4 regions of the Massilia sp. CFBP9012 genome follow, and region 3 is predicted to be linked to each of the others. Evidence: predicted binding sites of a transcription regulator. Region 3 holds the regulator's gene; each other region holds the start of a gene.
The links. The regulator sigma-54, encoded in region 3, starts transcription at its own class of promoters, with help from an activator protein. The targets are predictions, from matches to a motif close to TGGCANGNAANCTGCTTT.
Positions count from the first base shown of each region.

Region 1: the regulator sigma-54 is predicted to act here: its motif matches at 1,717-1,734, upstream of SOM61_RS13350 (PEP-CTERM sorting domain-containing protein).
Region 2: the regulator sigma-54 is predicted to act here: its motif matches at 1,945-1,962, upstream of SOM61_RS08190 (choice-of-anchor E domain-containing protein).
Region 4: the regulator sigma-54 is predicted to act here: its motif matches at 1,686-1,703, upstream of SOM61_RS24375 (PEP-CTERM sorting domain-containing protein).

Region 1 covers NZ_JAXCWM010000007.1:162,044-165,987, forward strand. The annotation lists gene SOM61_RS13340 (SRPBCC family protein) at 1-203, shown strand, start outside; gene SOM61_RS13345 (dihydrolipoyl dehydrogenase) at 207-1,652, opposite strand; gene SOM61_RS13350 (PEP-CTERM sorting domain-containing protein) at 1,872-2,447, shown strand; gene SOM61_RS13355 (eCIS core domain-containing protein) at 2,464-3,944, opposite strand, start outside.
Region 2 covers NZ_JAXCWM010000004.1:243,683-247,626, reverse strand. The annotation lists gene SOM61_RS08200 (GntR family transcriptional regulator) at 1-454, shown strand, start outside; gene SOM61_RS08195 (PH domain-containing protein) at 513-1,121, shown strand; gene SOM61_RS08190 (choice-of-anchor E domain-containing protein) at 1,209-1,892, opposite strand; gene SOM61_RS08185 (SDR family oxidoreductase) at 2,054-2,845, opposite strand; gene SOM61_RS08180 (M16 family metallopeptidase) at 2,949-3,944, opposite strand, start outside.
Region 3 covers NZ_JAXCWM010000003.1:466,794-470,737, reverse strand. The annotation lists gene SOM61_RS07020 (enoyl-CoA hydratase/isomerase family protein) at 1-100, opposite strand, end outside; gene hpf (ribosome hibernation-promoting factor, HPF/YfiA family) at 214-573, opposite strand; gene SOM61_RS07010 (RNA polymerase factor sigma-54) at 649-2,127, opposite strand; gene lptB (LPS export ABC transporter ATP-binding protein) at 2,139-2,906, opposite strand; gene lptA (lipopolysaccharide transport periplasmic protein LptA) at 2,903-3,451, opposite strand; gene lptC (LPS export ABC transporter periplasmic protein LptC) at 3,492-3,944, opposite strand, start outside.
Region 4 covers NZ_JAXCWM010000019.1:24,044-27,987, reverse strand. The annotation lists gene SOM61_RS24390 (adenylosuccinate synthase) at 1-204, shown strand, start outside; gene SOM61_RS24385 (phosphoribosyltransferase) at 229-768, shown strand; gene SOM61_RS24380 (MarC family protein) at 1,009-1,605, shown strand; gene SOM61_RS24375 (PEP-CTERM sorting domain-containing protein) at 1,766-2,410, shown strand; gene SOM61_RS24370 (PEP-CTERM sorting domain-containing protein) at 2,548-3,180, shown strand; gene SOM61_RS24365 (hybrid sensor histidine kinase/response regulator) at 3,334-3,944, shown strand, end outside.

The DNA.
Region 1 (3,944 bases), on a different contig from region 3:
GCATGATCATCGAGGCGCCGACCAATGCCATGCTGCTGGTGCGTTTTTGCTACGACGACGGCACCGGCGAACACGCCGATCCGGCCAACGCGATGTATGACGAGTTCAAGAAGTCGGCCTATGAAGAAGCCGACCTCGACACGGTGCGCATCCTGCGCAAGCTGGCCAGCGAAGGCAAGCTGAACACCACGCTGCTGAACTGAGCGTCAAGTCCCCGGCTCGGTATCGGCCGGGTCGGTCTGGCTGTCGCCCTTCGACAGGTTGTTGGCCAGGTCGCGCAGCGCGGTGCGCACGCCCTCCTCGATCACCGGGTGATAGAACGGCATCTCGAGCATCTGGTCGACCGTCAGCCGCATCTGGAATGCCCATGACAGCAGATGCGCCAGGTGTTCGGCACGCGGCGCGATCATCTCGGCGCCCAGGAACAGCCGGGTGCCGTACTCGGCATACACCCGCAACATCCCCTTGTTCTGCAACATGACCCGGCTGCGGCCCTGGTTGGCGAAGGACACGCTGCCAACCGCGAACTTGCGCTGGCCGCCGGCGCACAAGGTCTTGTAGTTCTTGCCCAGGGTGGCGATATTCGGTTCGGTGAAGGCGACCGCGATCGGCGCGCGGCGCAGGCCCGGACGCACGTCCGGATAGCGGCCCGCGTTGTCGCCGGCGATCTTGCCGTGGTCGGCGGCGTCGTGCAGCAATGGCCGCTCGTTGTTGGCGTCGCCCGCGATGAAGATATTGCTGGTCCCGCATTGCATGGTGCGCGCGTCGAAATGGGGGATGCCGTCCGGCCCCAGCTCCAGGCCGGTGTGCTCCAGTCCCAGGTCGTGCACGTTCGGCGTGCGGCCGGCCGTCACCAGCACATACTGGAAGTGCTCGGTGCTTTCCTTGCCCAGCGCATCGCGCACCGTGAGCGCCACGTCGCCATCTTCCTTCTCTTGCACCGCCCCGACCACCTCGGTCTGGAAGGCGATGTCGAGTTCTTCCATCAAGACCCGTCCCGCGCAGCGCAGTACTTCGGGATCGGTAATGTTGGCAATGCTGCCGCCGCGCGCATAGAAGCGCACGCGCACGCCCAGCCGGGCCAGGGCCTGGCCCAGTTCGAGGCCGATCACGCCGGTGCCGATCACGGCCACCGAGCGCGGCAGGTCGTCCCAATAGAACACGTCGTCGCTGGTGACGATGCCGGGACCGACGTTCTCGAGCTGCGGCAGGCGCAGCGGCGTGGAGCCGGTGGCGATCACGATGCGGCCGGCCTGGATCTCGGTCTGGTCGTCGACCACCAGCGTGCAGGGGCCGGTGAAGCGCGCGCGGCCCTGCAGGCGGTCCTGCACCGGCATCGCCTCGATGCCTTCGAGCACGAAGCCGACGAAGCGATCGCGTTCGCGCTTGACCCGTTCCATCACGGCGCGACCGTCGATGCGTTTTTCACCGGCATGCACGCCGAATGGCGCGGAAGTGTCGATCACGTGGGACGCCTCGGCCGCCGCGATCAGGAGCTTGCTCGGCATGCAGCCGACCCGGGCGCAGGTGGTGCCGTACTGCCCGCTCTCGATCGCCACCGTCCGGGCGCCCAGCGCCTTGGCGGCGCGGTAGGCGGTCATGCCGGCGGTGCCGGTGCCGATGATGGCGACGTCCACGTTCAATTGTTTCATTACTGGTCTCCACTGCTGCGCTAATGACAGGCAAAACGATACGCTATTTTGCCGCTGCCGGTGGCGACATGCATCTTGCATGTCGAGCAACTTTACATGACGTTCGATACCGGAGACACACTTTATTAATTTCTCGTTAGAAATCAGTTGATTGCAAGAAGCCAAGGGCTCCGGCACGTTTGTTGCTCATCGATGAATTCCACAACCAGGGAGATCGTCATGAAAATTACTACTTTCAAGAAACTGCTCGTCAGCTTGTCGTTGCTCGCCTCGTCGTCGCTGTTCGCCGCGCCGATCACTGTCGACCTCACCGGCATCCAGAGTCATGGACTGTACGGCGACGCCGACAACACGGTCATCCTGCTCGACGTCGGCGCCAACTCGGTCGTCACCAGCGTCGCCTACGATTTCACCCTGACCGCTTATTCGCCGGGCTGGCTGGCGGACATGGTGATCGCGTTCGAAAATTCCAAGCAGACCGATGGGGTCTTCTTCACGCCGGGCATCAATGAGTGGTACCCGGGCACCGAGAGCTATTCGGGGTTCGCCGACCTGGTCGAGCTGGGCCTGGCGTTCGAAGTCGGCGTCGACGGCATCCTGCGCCTGGAATTCTTCGAAGACTTCGATGATCTGCTGGGAGTGGACGGCCAATGGGACTTCGGCACCATCACCTTCAACGTGGAACCGGCGGCCGGCGAAGTGCCCGAACCTGCGAGCGGCCTGCTGATAGGTGCCGGTCTCGCGATGCTGGGCTACACCGGCCGCCGCCGCGCCGCCGGCAAAAGCGCCGCCTGAGCAGGTTCCGGAAAGCTTACTTCCAGACGTAGACCCCGCCATTGTGTCCGTGCTTGGCATGGACGGTGCGGTCTACCAGCACCATCTTGTAATAAGTGGTCAGATGGTGCCAGGTCCAGTCGGTCGGGCTGCTGCTGCCGAAGCCATTCTTCATGATCCGGTTAGCCATGGAAAAATGCTGCCCGCGGCTCGCGCCGGGAATCTTGATCTTGGTTCCACTCAGCGTGATGCCGTAGTTGGCCTTGCCCGAACCTTTGTTCAACTGGACCTCGCTGCCCGGCTTCATCGGATTCTGCCAGACCTTTTGTTTATTGACCTTGCCGAAGTCGATGCTGCCAAGGTTGTCGAGCTTATAGGTGACGTCCTTGAAATTGCCGTGCGTATGGGTGGTGTACCCGGCCTGGTAACTCAGCGCGCCGGGCGTGCGTGCCTTCTGTATCGGCTTGCCGCCGTTCACGAGCTGCTTGAACTGCGTGCGCGTCAACACGCCTTGATTGAACCATGCCAGGAACAGAGAGGGGGTCGGTTGCGCATTTGCATTCCGCGCCAGGTCTTGAAACTGCTGATACAGCCCAGGGTGGCGCATGACCAGGGCCTCGGCCAGCGTCGTTTGCTCGTCAGACCCGATTTCCGACAACATCAAGTCCCCCGGATCGAGTTCCTCTTCCGGATTGTCACTACCCTGGTCCTCGGCGTGCTCGGGATCCCCCATCGGATCCTCGGGCAGATGCAGATGATCCAGCGTGTTCGTCAGTAATTTCTCGATAGTCCATGCTTGGTCGCTATTTAAAGCCTGGCGAAGTCCGGTCCTGGCGTCGTCGATCAATTCGACATTGCCGCTCTCGTAGACAATGGCGATACGCCGGTGCAGCTCCGTGGCGGCTTCCGTCATGCCGAACTGGTGGCCGAAATTCGCGAGCTCCTGCAGGGGATCGTTCCATACCTTTTCCCTCAACCCATCGTCGAGCGGACGGTGATGTCCGTCGACCCATACCGCCTGCGCGACTGCTGTGCCGCCCGAGGCTGCCTGGCGTGCCGGTTCGACGGCCGCGCCTGCCTGGGGCGCAGCCGAGAGTGCCCTCGCGCCCATCACATCCGCCTCATGCTCCAGGCCCGGATCGTCGTTCACCGCCACGCCGCCCTGCATTTGCAGGGTCGGCTGGACCCGTCCTTCGGCTTGCTGCACCAGGTGCCAGGCCTCGTGCGGCAAATGCCGCTCTTGCCCCGGCGCCACGTGAATATCGCGGCCTTGCGCATAGGCATGCGCGTTCAAGCGGGCCGGCGCAGACGAGTTATAGTGAACGTTGACGTCGCTTAGATCGTGTCCCGACAGCGACTCGACGCCCGACTTGAGCCCGTCAGGCAGGCCAGTGCGGTTGACCGCCACAGCGGCGACGTCCTGCGCCAACTGGGCCGTGCCCTGGCCCTGCACGGCGCCACGCCCGGCCTGCCGGTTCCCGAACAGTTGCGCGACCAGTGCGCGCTGGGCAGTCATAC
Region 2 (3,944 bases), on a different contig from region 3:
CTCGGAAGACATGCGCGCCCGTGGCCGGGTGCCGAGGAGCAATTGGCTCAAGCGCTCGGAAGGCCTGGTCACGCCCGAGGAAGCGTTGCGCCTGCGGTTGTCGCCGGGCACGCCGGTGTACCGCTTCAACCGCCTGCGCTACGCCGACGATGCGCCGATGTGCCTGGAGTACGCGACCATCGCCGCCTTCGCCCTGCCCTCGCTCGAGGCGGTGGGTGACTCGATGTACGAGGCGCTGGAGGCGAGCGGCAACCGCCCGGTGCGCGCGCTGCAGCGCCTGTCGGCCCTGCTGCTGGGTGCGGAACAGGCGCGCCTGCTGGATGCGCGCGAGGGCGATGCCGGCCTGTGCGTGGAACGGTTGGGTTTCTTGCGCGATGGGCGCGCGGTGGAATTTTGCCGCTCGTATTTTCGTGGCGATACCTATGACTTCGTGGCCGAACTCACTGCAACCTGATGCGCGCAGACTGCTGAGGGAATGCTAATCTACCCTTTTTCACCACACGAGGACGATCATGTTCAAGAGAATGGCGGCTGAAGCACTGGGGCTGAGCGATATCGGTGTCATCGTCGGACCCCCAGACTACAGCAAGGTCGATGCGGACGACTACCTGTTCACCGAAGACGGCGAGCAGATCTTCTTCCTGATTAAAAGCAAGAAGGACGAGTACTGCTTCACCAATCTTGCCCTGATCCACGTCGACGGGGATTCGGCCGTGTCCTCGAAACGCTCGATCAAGCGCTACGAATATTCGTCAAATCTCATCACCAATGTCAGCATCGAAACCGCCGGCACGCTGGACATGGACATCGAACTGAAGTTCAACGTGAACGACACGAAGTTCTCGATCGACGTCAAAAAATCCTTCATCGAACAGCTGAAGGACATCTACAAGGCCTTGACCACCATCGGCAAGCAGCAACGGCGCGACGCCGTGTGCCGCGACAATGCGCTGCGGACGCTGGACGCCACGGCCTCGGTCCACAAGCTCAATATCGCGCCCGGCGCCGGTAGCCTGGTCAGCCAGTACGGCGAACTGCTGGAAGCGCTGAATACCGCTATGCTCGATACGCACACCAAGCGCGATTTCAGCGATGTGTTCGCGAAGTACATCCACAATTGAAGCGCCGGATGAAAAAAACCGTCATGCCAGCGTGAGCCTGCATGACGGTTTTTCCGCTGCCGGCATCGTGCCGGCGGCGTGGCTGGATTACGCCTGCTTGCTCGGGCGGCGACGACGCACGGCGCCGATCAGGCCGAGGCCGGCAAGCATGGTCGCCAGGGTGGCGGGCTCAGGGACTTCGGCAAATGGGGTGTAGTCATACGTGACCTGCACCGCGCCGGATGCGTAGGTGTCGAATCCGGTCGTCACGTTGCCTGGCCCCTTCGCGAACGAGGTGCCCAGCGCGCTCAGGCCGAGATCGATGAAGCCGCGGCCCGAGAACAGGGCGAAATCGCTGGCGCTGCTGCTCAGGAACGATTCGGCTTTGCTTGCCTCGACCGTACCAGTGTTGACACCGGAGGTGCCACCGAAGTCGAGAACACGGTCATAGCGGCCGAGGCTGTAAAGCTGGTCGAATACCGGGTTGGCCACGACCAGCGTGGTGCCATCCGGGCGGGTCAGCTCGATGGTCGAACCCAATGTCAGGGTGACCTTCGCCGCGCTGCTGCCCCTGTTTTCGGCGAAGCCGGCGCCGCTGACCAGGCCGCTCAAGTCGAACTTGATCGAATTGAGTGTGCCGAGCTTGGTGTTGAACTTGCTGAAACGCAGCGTCTCGGACCAATCCGTTTCCGTGATTCCGATACTGTTGTTAAAGCTGATCACGGCGGCCTGGGCGCCTGCGACGGGAATCAGGGCGGCGGCGAGCGCCAGTGCGGCAAAAGTCTTTTTCAAGTTGGTCTCACTAGTGGAAATGCATTGGGTACATACAGCGACATGCAACCAATAAGCATAATTTATGCCACTAGAAAATACTTGATTAAAAACAAGGACTTGGCTTTTTCAGGAGGAACAATCCCTGTAGCACTGTAAAGATTTCCGACAGGAAAACCTGCTCAAACAGCGGTAAAACCACCGTCGACCACCATCTCGTGGCCGTTCACATAGGACGCCATGTCCGAACACAGCCACAGCGCGGCCTGCGCCACCTCACCCGCTTCGGCGAAACGCCCCATCGGATGCGCCGCCTTGAGTTTTTTCTCGATGCCGGGATCGCGCTCGAAGGCGCGCGCCAGCATCGGCGTCTTGACCGCGGCCGGGCACAGCACGTTGACGCGGATGCCCTCGCGCGCATACTCGGCGGCTGCGCTCTTGGTCAGGCCCACCACGGCGTGCTTGCTGGCGCCATAGATCGCATGATTCGGGCTGCCGACCAGGCCGGCGATGCCGGCCATGTTGACGATCGCGCCGTGGCCCTGCTTCTGCATCTGGCGCAGCTGGTATTTCATGCACAGCCAGACGCCCTTGACGTTGACGTTCATGATGCGGTCGAACTGCTCGTCGTCGCCGTCGGCCAGCGGCTGGCGCTCTTCCTCGACGGCGGCATTGTTGATCGCGAAGTCGAGGCGGCCATAGTAATTGATGGTCTTGTCGACCAGGGCTTCGACGTCGCCGGCGCGGGTGACGTTGCTTTGGACGAACAGCGCCTTGCCGCCGTTTTCGACGATCATCGCCGCAGTGGCGTGTCCACCGTCGATCGAGACGTCGGCCACGACGACGCTGGCGCCGGCACGGCCGAACGCCAGGGCGATGGCGCGACCGATTCCACTGGCGGCTCCGGTGACCAAAACGACCTTGCCGGTGAACGACAAACCGCTTGCCGGCTGCTGCTTGCTGATGGCCTTCATGATGCTCCCTGGATGAAACTTTTGCTTCCGAAAAGAAACATTTTAACGCATGGCTTCGTGCATTGTCACAATCCAGAGAGTTTTTGTCAGGAAACTGTTGTAGTTACGGCATAGTAACTACGGGTGTCGCCGCACCGCCAGTCTTCGACTGGTCGCCCGCCATGAACACCGACAGCTTACCCGGATCGATCGCCTTGCGGAATGCGGCATTCAGCTGAGGCAAGGTCACTGCCGCCAGCTTGCGCTCGAGCTCGGCCGAGGCCTCGAAGGTCTTGCCGCGGTACAGGAACGAGGTCCAGCCGGAGGCCAGCGCGCCGTCGTTCGAGCGCGATTGCAGGCGCTGCTGCATCAGGCCCGACTTGGCCCCTAGCAGTTCCTCGGCAGTAAAACCATCCTTGAGCGCGCGCGCCAGCTCGGCGCGCACGGCGGCATCGAGCTTGGCCAGGTTCTGCGGCGCCGCGATCGCATTGATCGTGAAGCTGCCGGCGCGGTCCAGGGTGCCCGGCGACACATCCGAGCCGCCGCCATACGACAGGCCATCCTGCTGGCGGATGCGGTCCATCAGGCGCGACTTCAGGCCGCCGTCGCCAAAGATGTAATTGGCGAGCAGCAGGGCCGGATAGTCCGCGTCGTCGATGTTCAGGTCCAGGTTCAGGCGCGCGATATAGAAGCCGTTTTCCTTGTCCGGGGTATTCAGGGTACGCGCCACCGGCGCCACCTCGGCATGCGCGACCAGCACCGGCGCGTGGGCCTGCGGCGCTTTCCAGGCGCCGAACAGGGAATTGACCAGCGGCGCGATTTCCTTCGCATCGAAGTCGCCCACGATGGCCATCTCGGCCGGATTGGCGCCGTAGAACTGGCCGTGGAAGGCCTTCACTTCCTCAAGGCGCGCCGCCTTCGCTTCTTCCAGTTGCTCTTCCAGGCTCGGCGAGTACCGGATGTCGCCGCGCGGATAGCGGTTGAAGTGCTGGCTGAGGGCGCGCACGGCCGCGCTTTGCGGTTCGTTGCGGCCCGCTTCGATGCCGACCAGCAGTTGCTGGCGCAATTGCTCGAATTCGGATTCGGGGAAAGCCGGCTCCCTGAGCACATGGGCCACGAG
Region 3 (3,944 bases):
CGCGCACCATCTCGAGCGACAGCGAATTGAGCGCCTTCGGGCGGTCCAGGGTGATGATGCCGGTGCGGTTGGCGATGCGGGTCAGGACGTGGTCGGTCATGGGGTGATCAGTGGTCGGTAAAACCGTATCTTACCCCGCCGGATTGGATGTGCCACAGATGCAAAAAGGGCGTCCCCTCAGACGCCCTTAGCTAGTGTGAGCCCTGCGCCTGATCAGGCGACAGCAGCGTCTTCGCCGTCGATTTCCGGCATGCGTTTGATCGAAGTACGGCTATGGTCTTTCAGTTGCTGCTTGTGTTTGAGGATCTGTCGGTCCAGCTTATCCATCAGCGTATCGATCGCGGCGTACAGGTCTTGTGCGACGCTGGCCACGTGCAGGGTCTTTCCCGACACCTGGACGTTGATCTCTGCTTTTTGCCTTTTTTCTTTTTCAGTGAGGTTGTCGACGGCCAGGAAGACGTGGGTGTCGATCACCTGGTCGAAATGGCGAATGATGCGCTCGAGCTTATTCTGAACGTATTCACGGATGGCGGGGGTTACTTCGAGATGATGGCCACTGATTGTGAGGTTCATACACACTCCTTTGAAAATGTTGCACCGTGTGGACCACAGGAACGCGACAAGGCACGATGTCTGTGGACGGCGCAGTTACAAGGACTTGCGGAGGCTTACAGGGGGTATCTTGAGGGCTTCACGGTATTTTGCAACCGTGCGGCGCGCGATGACCATGCCTTGTTCCCCGAGCATCTCCGCGATCTTGCTGTCGGATAAAGGGTTCCTAGGGTCTTCTGCTCCTGTCAATTGTGCAATGAGCGCACGGATTGCCGTCGAGGATGCTTCGCCTCCCGCCTCGGTGGCAACGTGGCTGCCGAAGAAATACTTCAACTCAAACATGCCGTGCGGGGTCAGCATGTATTTCTGCGTTGTGACACGAGAAATTGTGCTCTCGTGTAGGCCTAGTGTATCAGCTATCTCACGTAAAACAAGGGGCCGCATGGCAACCGCGCCATGGGAGAAAAAATTGCGCTGGCGCTCGACGATCGCCTCCGCCACACGCAGGATGGTGTCGAAACGCTGGCGCATATTCTTGATGAGCCACTTCGCTTCCTGCATCTGCGCGCCCATCTGCGCCTCGCTCTTGCCCTGCTTGAGCATGCTGGCGTACAGGCTGTTGACGCGCAGGCGCGGCATCACGTCCGGGTTCAGGGTGACCGCCCAGCCGCTCTTGGAACGGCGCACGATCACGTCCGGCACCACATAGTCCGACACGTTCGAAGCGAACGCCGCGCCCGGATGCGGATTGCATTGGCGCACCACGGCCTGCACCTCGCGCAAGTCTTCGTCGTCGCAGTCGAGCGCTTTTTTCAGCTTGCTGTATTCGCGCTGGGCGAACCAGCTCAGGTAACCCTCGACGATGGTCAGGGCCATGCGCCGCGTCACCATCGGCACGCCCGGCATGCGCCGGATCTGCAGCGCCAGGCACTCGGCCGCGCTGCGCGCGCCGACGCCCACCGGGTCCATGCTCTGCACCAGCGCCAGCGCGCAACGCAGCTCTTCGATCTCGATGTCGAGTTCTTCGGGCAGCCTTGCATGGATCTCGTCGAGCGGTTCTTCGAGGTAGCCGTTGTCGTCCAGCGCATCGATCACCAGCTCGGCCAGCGCGCGGTCGCGCGCCGACAGGGTGGCTTCGCGCACCTGCTCCATCAGGTGTTCGCGCAGGGTGATGGCGCAGGCTTCCAGCTGCGGGCGGCCGTCCTCGTCCTCGCCACCGCCGCCTGAAGATGGCGCGCCACCTTCGCTCCAGTCGGCGTCGCTGCGCTCGTTGTCGGCGCCGCCCTCGAAACCCTCGCCCTCCTGCGCCGGCGCATCCTGGCCCTCGGCCTGCTGGCCGGGCGCCGGCGGCGCTTCGCCACTGGCGGGCGCATTGTTGATGGCGCCGTCGGCCAGCAAACGCACCGAATGGTCGAGCGGGTCGTCGAGCCGCTCGAGCAAGGGGTTATCGCCCAGTATCTGCTCGATCTCCTGGTGCAGTTCGAGCGTCGACAGTTGCAGCAACCGGATCGACTGCTGCAGTTGCGGCGTAAGCGCGAGGTGCTGCGAAGTGCGAAGTTGCAGGGACTGTTTCATCTAGGCGTCGCTCACATGCGGAAGTGTTCACCCAGGTACACGCGGCGCACCGACTCGTCCGCGATGATGTCGTCAGGGCGGCCGGAGGCAAGCACCGCGCCCTGGTTGATGATGTAGGCGCGGTCGCAGATGCCGAGCGTCTCGCGCACGTTGTGGTCGGTGATCAGGACACCGATCCGGCGCTCCTTCAGGAAGCGCACGATGCGCTGGATCTCGATCACGGCGATCGGGTCGACGCCGGCGAACGGTTCGTCGAGCAGCACGAAGCGCGGATTGGTCGCCAGCGCGCGCGCGATCTCCACGCGGCGGCGCTCGCCGCCCGACAGCGACAGCGCCGGGTTCTCGCGCAGCTTCTCGATCTGCAGGTCGGCCAGCAAGGTGTCGAGGCGCTCGTTGATCTGGTCTTTCGACAGCGGCTTGCCGTTGTCCTTCTGCAGCTCGAGCACGGCGCGGATGTTATCTTCCACCGTCAGCTTGCGGAATACCGAGGCCTCTTGCGGCAGGTAGGACAGGCCCAATACGGCGCGGCGGTGGATCGGCAGGCTGGTGATGTCGGTGCCGTTGATGTCGATCGAGCCGGCGTCCGACGGCACCAGGCCGACGATCATGTAGAACGACGTGGTCTTGCCGGCGCCGTTCGGGCCCAGCAAGCCGACCACTTCACCGCACTCGACCTGCAGCGACACGTCGCGCACCACCAGGCGCTTGCCATAGCTCTTCTGCAGGCCCTTGACGACCAGGGTGCTGCAATCGCCCAGATCCATCGGGATTGCCGTCATTGCGCTCCTCCGGCGGGGGTGCGCTTGGGCGAGAGGATCAGGGTGCCGCGGCCGCCGCCAACCTTGCTCTGGCCGCTGACGTCGTTGCGCACGGTGGCCACTTCCTTGCGGCTGTCATACGAGATGAAAGGGCCGGTGACCTGGTTGCTCAGTTGATCGTTTTCCAGTTCCTTGATGAGGGCATTCGAGTACAGGCGCACCAGCTCGGCGCGCTCGTCGTACTCGATGCGCTCGGCCTGGCCCTCGACCCACAGGTTGGGGCCGCCGTCGCGCTTCTGGCGGAACGTGGTGAGCTTGCCGTTGTTGGCGGTGAGTGTCACCGTCATATAGCCTTCGGGCGTTTCCCTGACCACGGCGCGGTCGGCCTTGAGCAACAGCGTACCGCGGGTGAGGATCACGTTACCGGTCAGGGTGCGCACACCGTTGACCCCGTCGAGATCGGCGGAATCGTATTCGACCTGCGCGGGTTTGAGCGAGTCGGCACGTTCGGCGGCTGCCGTCAGCGACAGCAGGGAAAGGAGTACGGCGGCAAATATATTTTTCATGATAAGGAATGCTGGTCCTGGGTTATCGCGCGGCGCAGGCTTACTGGCGCGGTCGTGGCGGATAGACGATCTGGCCGCGGCTGGACATGTGCACTTGCTGGGTGGCGTTGTTGGCGACCATGCCGGTGCCTTTCACGCTCGATGCCCCAAGCTGCAGGTCAACCGGGAGGTCGGTCTTGACGATTTCTTCGTCGGGGAGCACGGTCAGCGCCTGGCTACGCAAGTGCAAGGACTCGCTCTGCGCCGTCTTCGGGCGCTGCAGGTCGACGTCGCCCATCAGTTCGACCCGGTGCTCTTCGTGGAACACCTGGGCTTTCTTGGCGACCACCGTCATCGGCGGGCGGCCCGGCTCGACGCCGCGCAGCAGCGGCTGGTCGACGTGCGAGACGTCGCCGAGCGGGATGTGGGCCAGGTGCTTGCCCGACAATACATAGCTCGGCTGGCCATTCTCGGTCATGCGCACGAACGAGAAATTCTCGACGATGTAGTCCGG
Region 4 (3,944 bases), on a different contig from region 3:
GCGGCGCTGTGCGAGCCGGTGTACGAAGAGATGCCGGGCTGGACCGAATCGACCGTCGGCGCCAAGTCGATGGAAGAGCTGCCGGCCAATGCCCGCGCCTACATCAAGCGCATCGAAGAACTGGTTGGCGTGCCGATCGACATGGTGTCGACCGGCCCGGACCGTGAAGAAACCATCGTCCTGCGTCACCCGTTCGCAGCGTAATCCAATAAAAATCTGGAGTAGAAGATGAATTCCCCTGTATCGACGGACAAGGACCTGTGGGTCTCCTGGGATGAATACCACCGCCTGATCGAGCGCCTGGCGCTGCAGGTCTATGAATCGGGCTGGAAGTTCGACCAGGTGCTGTGCCTGGCGCGCGGCGGCGTGCGTCCTGGCGACGTGTTCTCGCGCATCTTCGACGTGCCGCTGGCGATCCTGTCGACCAGCTCGTACCGCGAAGAAGCCGGCACCAAGCAGGGCGACCTGGACATTTCGAAGTACATGACCATGACCAAGGGTCCGCTGGCCGGCCGCGTGCTGCTGGTCGACGACCTGGCCGATTCGGGCGTCACCCTGCGCAAGGTCAGCGAACACCTGACCGAGAACTACAAGGATGTCACCGAAGTGAAGTCGGCCGTCATCTGGGTCAAGGGCACGTCGTCAATCCGTCCGGATTACTTCCTGGACGACCTGCCGCACAATCCGTGGATCCACCAGCCGTTCGAAGAGTATGACGGCCTGCGCCCGCATCAGCTGGCGGCGTGGCTGAAGAAATTCGAGAAGTAAGCAGACCGCTGCGGCTACCCAGTCAGCCGCTGCCCCATGTCGTCCCCGCGCAGGCGGGGACCCAAGTTTTTCAGCGCACCACTTGCTTCGAGCGAAGTGGCTGCGCAAGCGAGCTTGGGTCCCCGCCTTCGCGGGGACGACGTCTTTACTTGGGTCCCCGCCTTCGCGGGGACGACGTCGTTTCGGGCCTCTGCTAATATTGCGTCACCAAAACTTTTGGCATTCCAACAATAACAAGCCATGACCCAAAGCTTCTTCCAGACCTTTATCCTGCTCATCCTCGTCACCGACCCGTTCGGCAACGTCCCCCTGTTCGCCGCCGCGCTGAAAGACACGCCGGTCGAGCGCCGCAACAAGATCGTGATCCGTGAGTGCGCCATCGCCTTCCTGCTGTTGCTGACTTTTATGTTCTTCGGCAAGCACTTCCTCGAAGCGCTGCACCTCTCCCCGGTCGCGCTGCGCATCGGCGGCGCCGTCATCCTGTTGATGATCGCGATCCGCATGATCTTCCCGCACCCGGACGGCGTGCTGGGCAAGAGCGAAGGCGGCGAGCCCTTCATCGTGCCGCTGGCGATTCCCGCGCTGGCCGGTCCATCGGCGCTGGCGACGGTGCTGCTGTTTTCTTCCACCAGCTTTACCGACACGATGGTGCACGTCGCTGCGCTCGCTGCCGTGGGCATCGTGTGGCTGATGGTGTTCCTGAGCGCCGAGAAGCTGCAGCAGAAACTCGGCCCGCAAGTCATGACCGCCTTCGAGCGCCTGATGGGCCTGATCCTGACGGCGATGTCGATCGAGATGCTGCTGGGTGGTATTCGCGAATTCGTTCAGTCGTTGTAACTGTCGGGTTTCTTTACAGAGATCGCAGTGTCAGGTGTGACGCAACTTTAGTTGCTTGATTCCTAAGGAAATTGTTGGCGTGGTGTGCTTTTTGCTTAGGCAGAAGCACCTTCCTTTCGATGGGAGGACACAAGACCAACTATTTCTGAAGGGATGTCAGATGAAATTCGCAAAACAACTTGCCGCCACGTTCGTCCTGGCTGCCGCGGTCATCGCACCGGCCAGCGCCAATATCGTCGTCGACGGCAGTTTCGAAGCCTTCGACGGCGAGGGCGCATGGCAAACCGAGAGCTGGAGCCGGTACGTGCGCGGCACGCAGGACGGCAGCTCGTCGGCAGGTACCGGTTGCGCTATGGGCAGCAATTTCGGCTGCACGCTCAGCCAGACCCTGACCACTGTCGCCGGTCAGCGCTACGACCTGAGCTTCTGGTTGTACGCCGACGGCGTTGTCGATAGCAATGGCAACGTTGCGTTGAATTTCGATAACGGCTTGCGGGTCTGGTTCGGCGACGAGATCGTCCAGACGATCATCAATTTCCCGACGACGAATACGAGCGGGAGCTTCAACCCCGGTGGACCTTCGACGCTGATCACCATCAGCAATATCCTGGCGACTTCCGCATCGACCGTCCTGCAGTTCGCCGGCTACCACAACCCGGCCGGCATCTATCTCGACAACGTCGTGGTCGAGGCGGTGCCTGGCGAAGAGCCCGGCGAAGTGCCGGAGCCGGGCACGCTGTCGCTGCTCGGCCTGGCAATGGGCGGACTGGCGCTGGCGCGCAGGCGCCGCGTGCGCGCCGGCTGAGGAGCAGGTCCTGCCGTCCTGAAGCCATCTGTGCGGGACTCGACACCGCATTGACTCCCGTCAGATGGCGTTCCTTGACATCGTCCTCGCGAAAATCAATCATCGTTTACTCCCGGATGTGCTCAGAGGAGGTTCCGATGGAATCCGTAATGCGTGCCGCCGCAGCAATCCTGCTGGCGTTGGCAGTCGCCGTGCCGGCAAGTGCCAATATTGTCCGCGACGGCAGTTTTGAACTGAACGACGGCACGTGGGAACTCTCCGAAGGCTGGTTTCTGGGCGACGCCGGCCGCGGCGCGCACAGCGGCGTCAACTCGCTCAGTACCGGCTGCTTCGGGCCCGAATTCTCCTGCTTCGCCACCCAGGTCCTGCCGACGACGATCGGCCAGCGCTACGATCTGACCTTCTGGCTGTACGCGGACGGCGTGATCGGCCCGGGAGGCTTTCCGATATTTCAATTTGATAATGGAATACAGGTGATGTTCGGAGACGCGCTGGCCACGGCCATCTACAATTTCCCGACCACGAACACGTCCACCGATATCACGACGGGCGGCCCGTCCACACAGATCATCGTGCGTAACCTGATGGCGACATCGGCCTCGACCATCCTGCAGTTATCCGGCTACCACGACCCTTCGGGAATCTTCTTCGACGACGTCTCGGTCGAGCTGGCGGCCAGCCAGATTCCCGAGCCAGGAACCTTGTCGCTGATCGGCATGGCGCTCGGCTGCCTCGGCCTGTGCAGGCGGCGGCGAGCGCGCATGCTCTAAGCGGCAAGCAGCCTGTTCCGTGCATCCGTGCGGGAGTCGCCAGACAAATCTGGCACACTGCAATTGCGTAAACTGTACGCGACTCCCGGCACACGAATGAATCAGGAATCCGCGTCACCGACCGAATGGCTACCCTTTCTCAGCGGAGGAGGGATGATGGGCGCGACGATGCGCGCTCACGACTGGTCGGCCTCGCCCCTGGGGCATCCGCGCACCTGGCCGCAGGCGCTACGCACGACGGTCGGCCTGATGCTCAACTCGAAGTTCCCGATGTTCGTCGCCTGGGGCGGCGAGCTCGGCTTTCTCTACAACGACTCCTACATCGCGATCCTGGGTGACAAGCACCCGGGCGCGCTTGGCAGGAGATTCCACGACGTCTGGGCCGAGATCTGGCTCGACATCCATCCGCTGGTCGTGCGCGCGCTCAAGGGCGAGGCCAGCTACATGGACCGCCTGCCGCTGCGCATGCGCCGTCACGGCTATGACGAGGACACCTGGTTCCGCTTTTCGTATTCGCCCGTGCGCGACGAGGACGGCACCGTGGCCGGCATGTTCTGCGCCTGCGTCGAGATGACCGGCGAGGTGCTGGCGCAGCGCTACCGCGAGGAAGAGAACGAGCGCCTGGTGACCCTGTTCGAGCAGGCGCCCGGCATCATCGCCGTGCTGCGCGGGCCGGACCACGTGTTCGAACTGACCAACCGCTCCTACCTGCAACTGGTCGGCCACCGCGCGCTGGTCGGCAAGGCCGTGCGCGACGCGCTGCC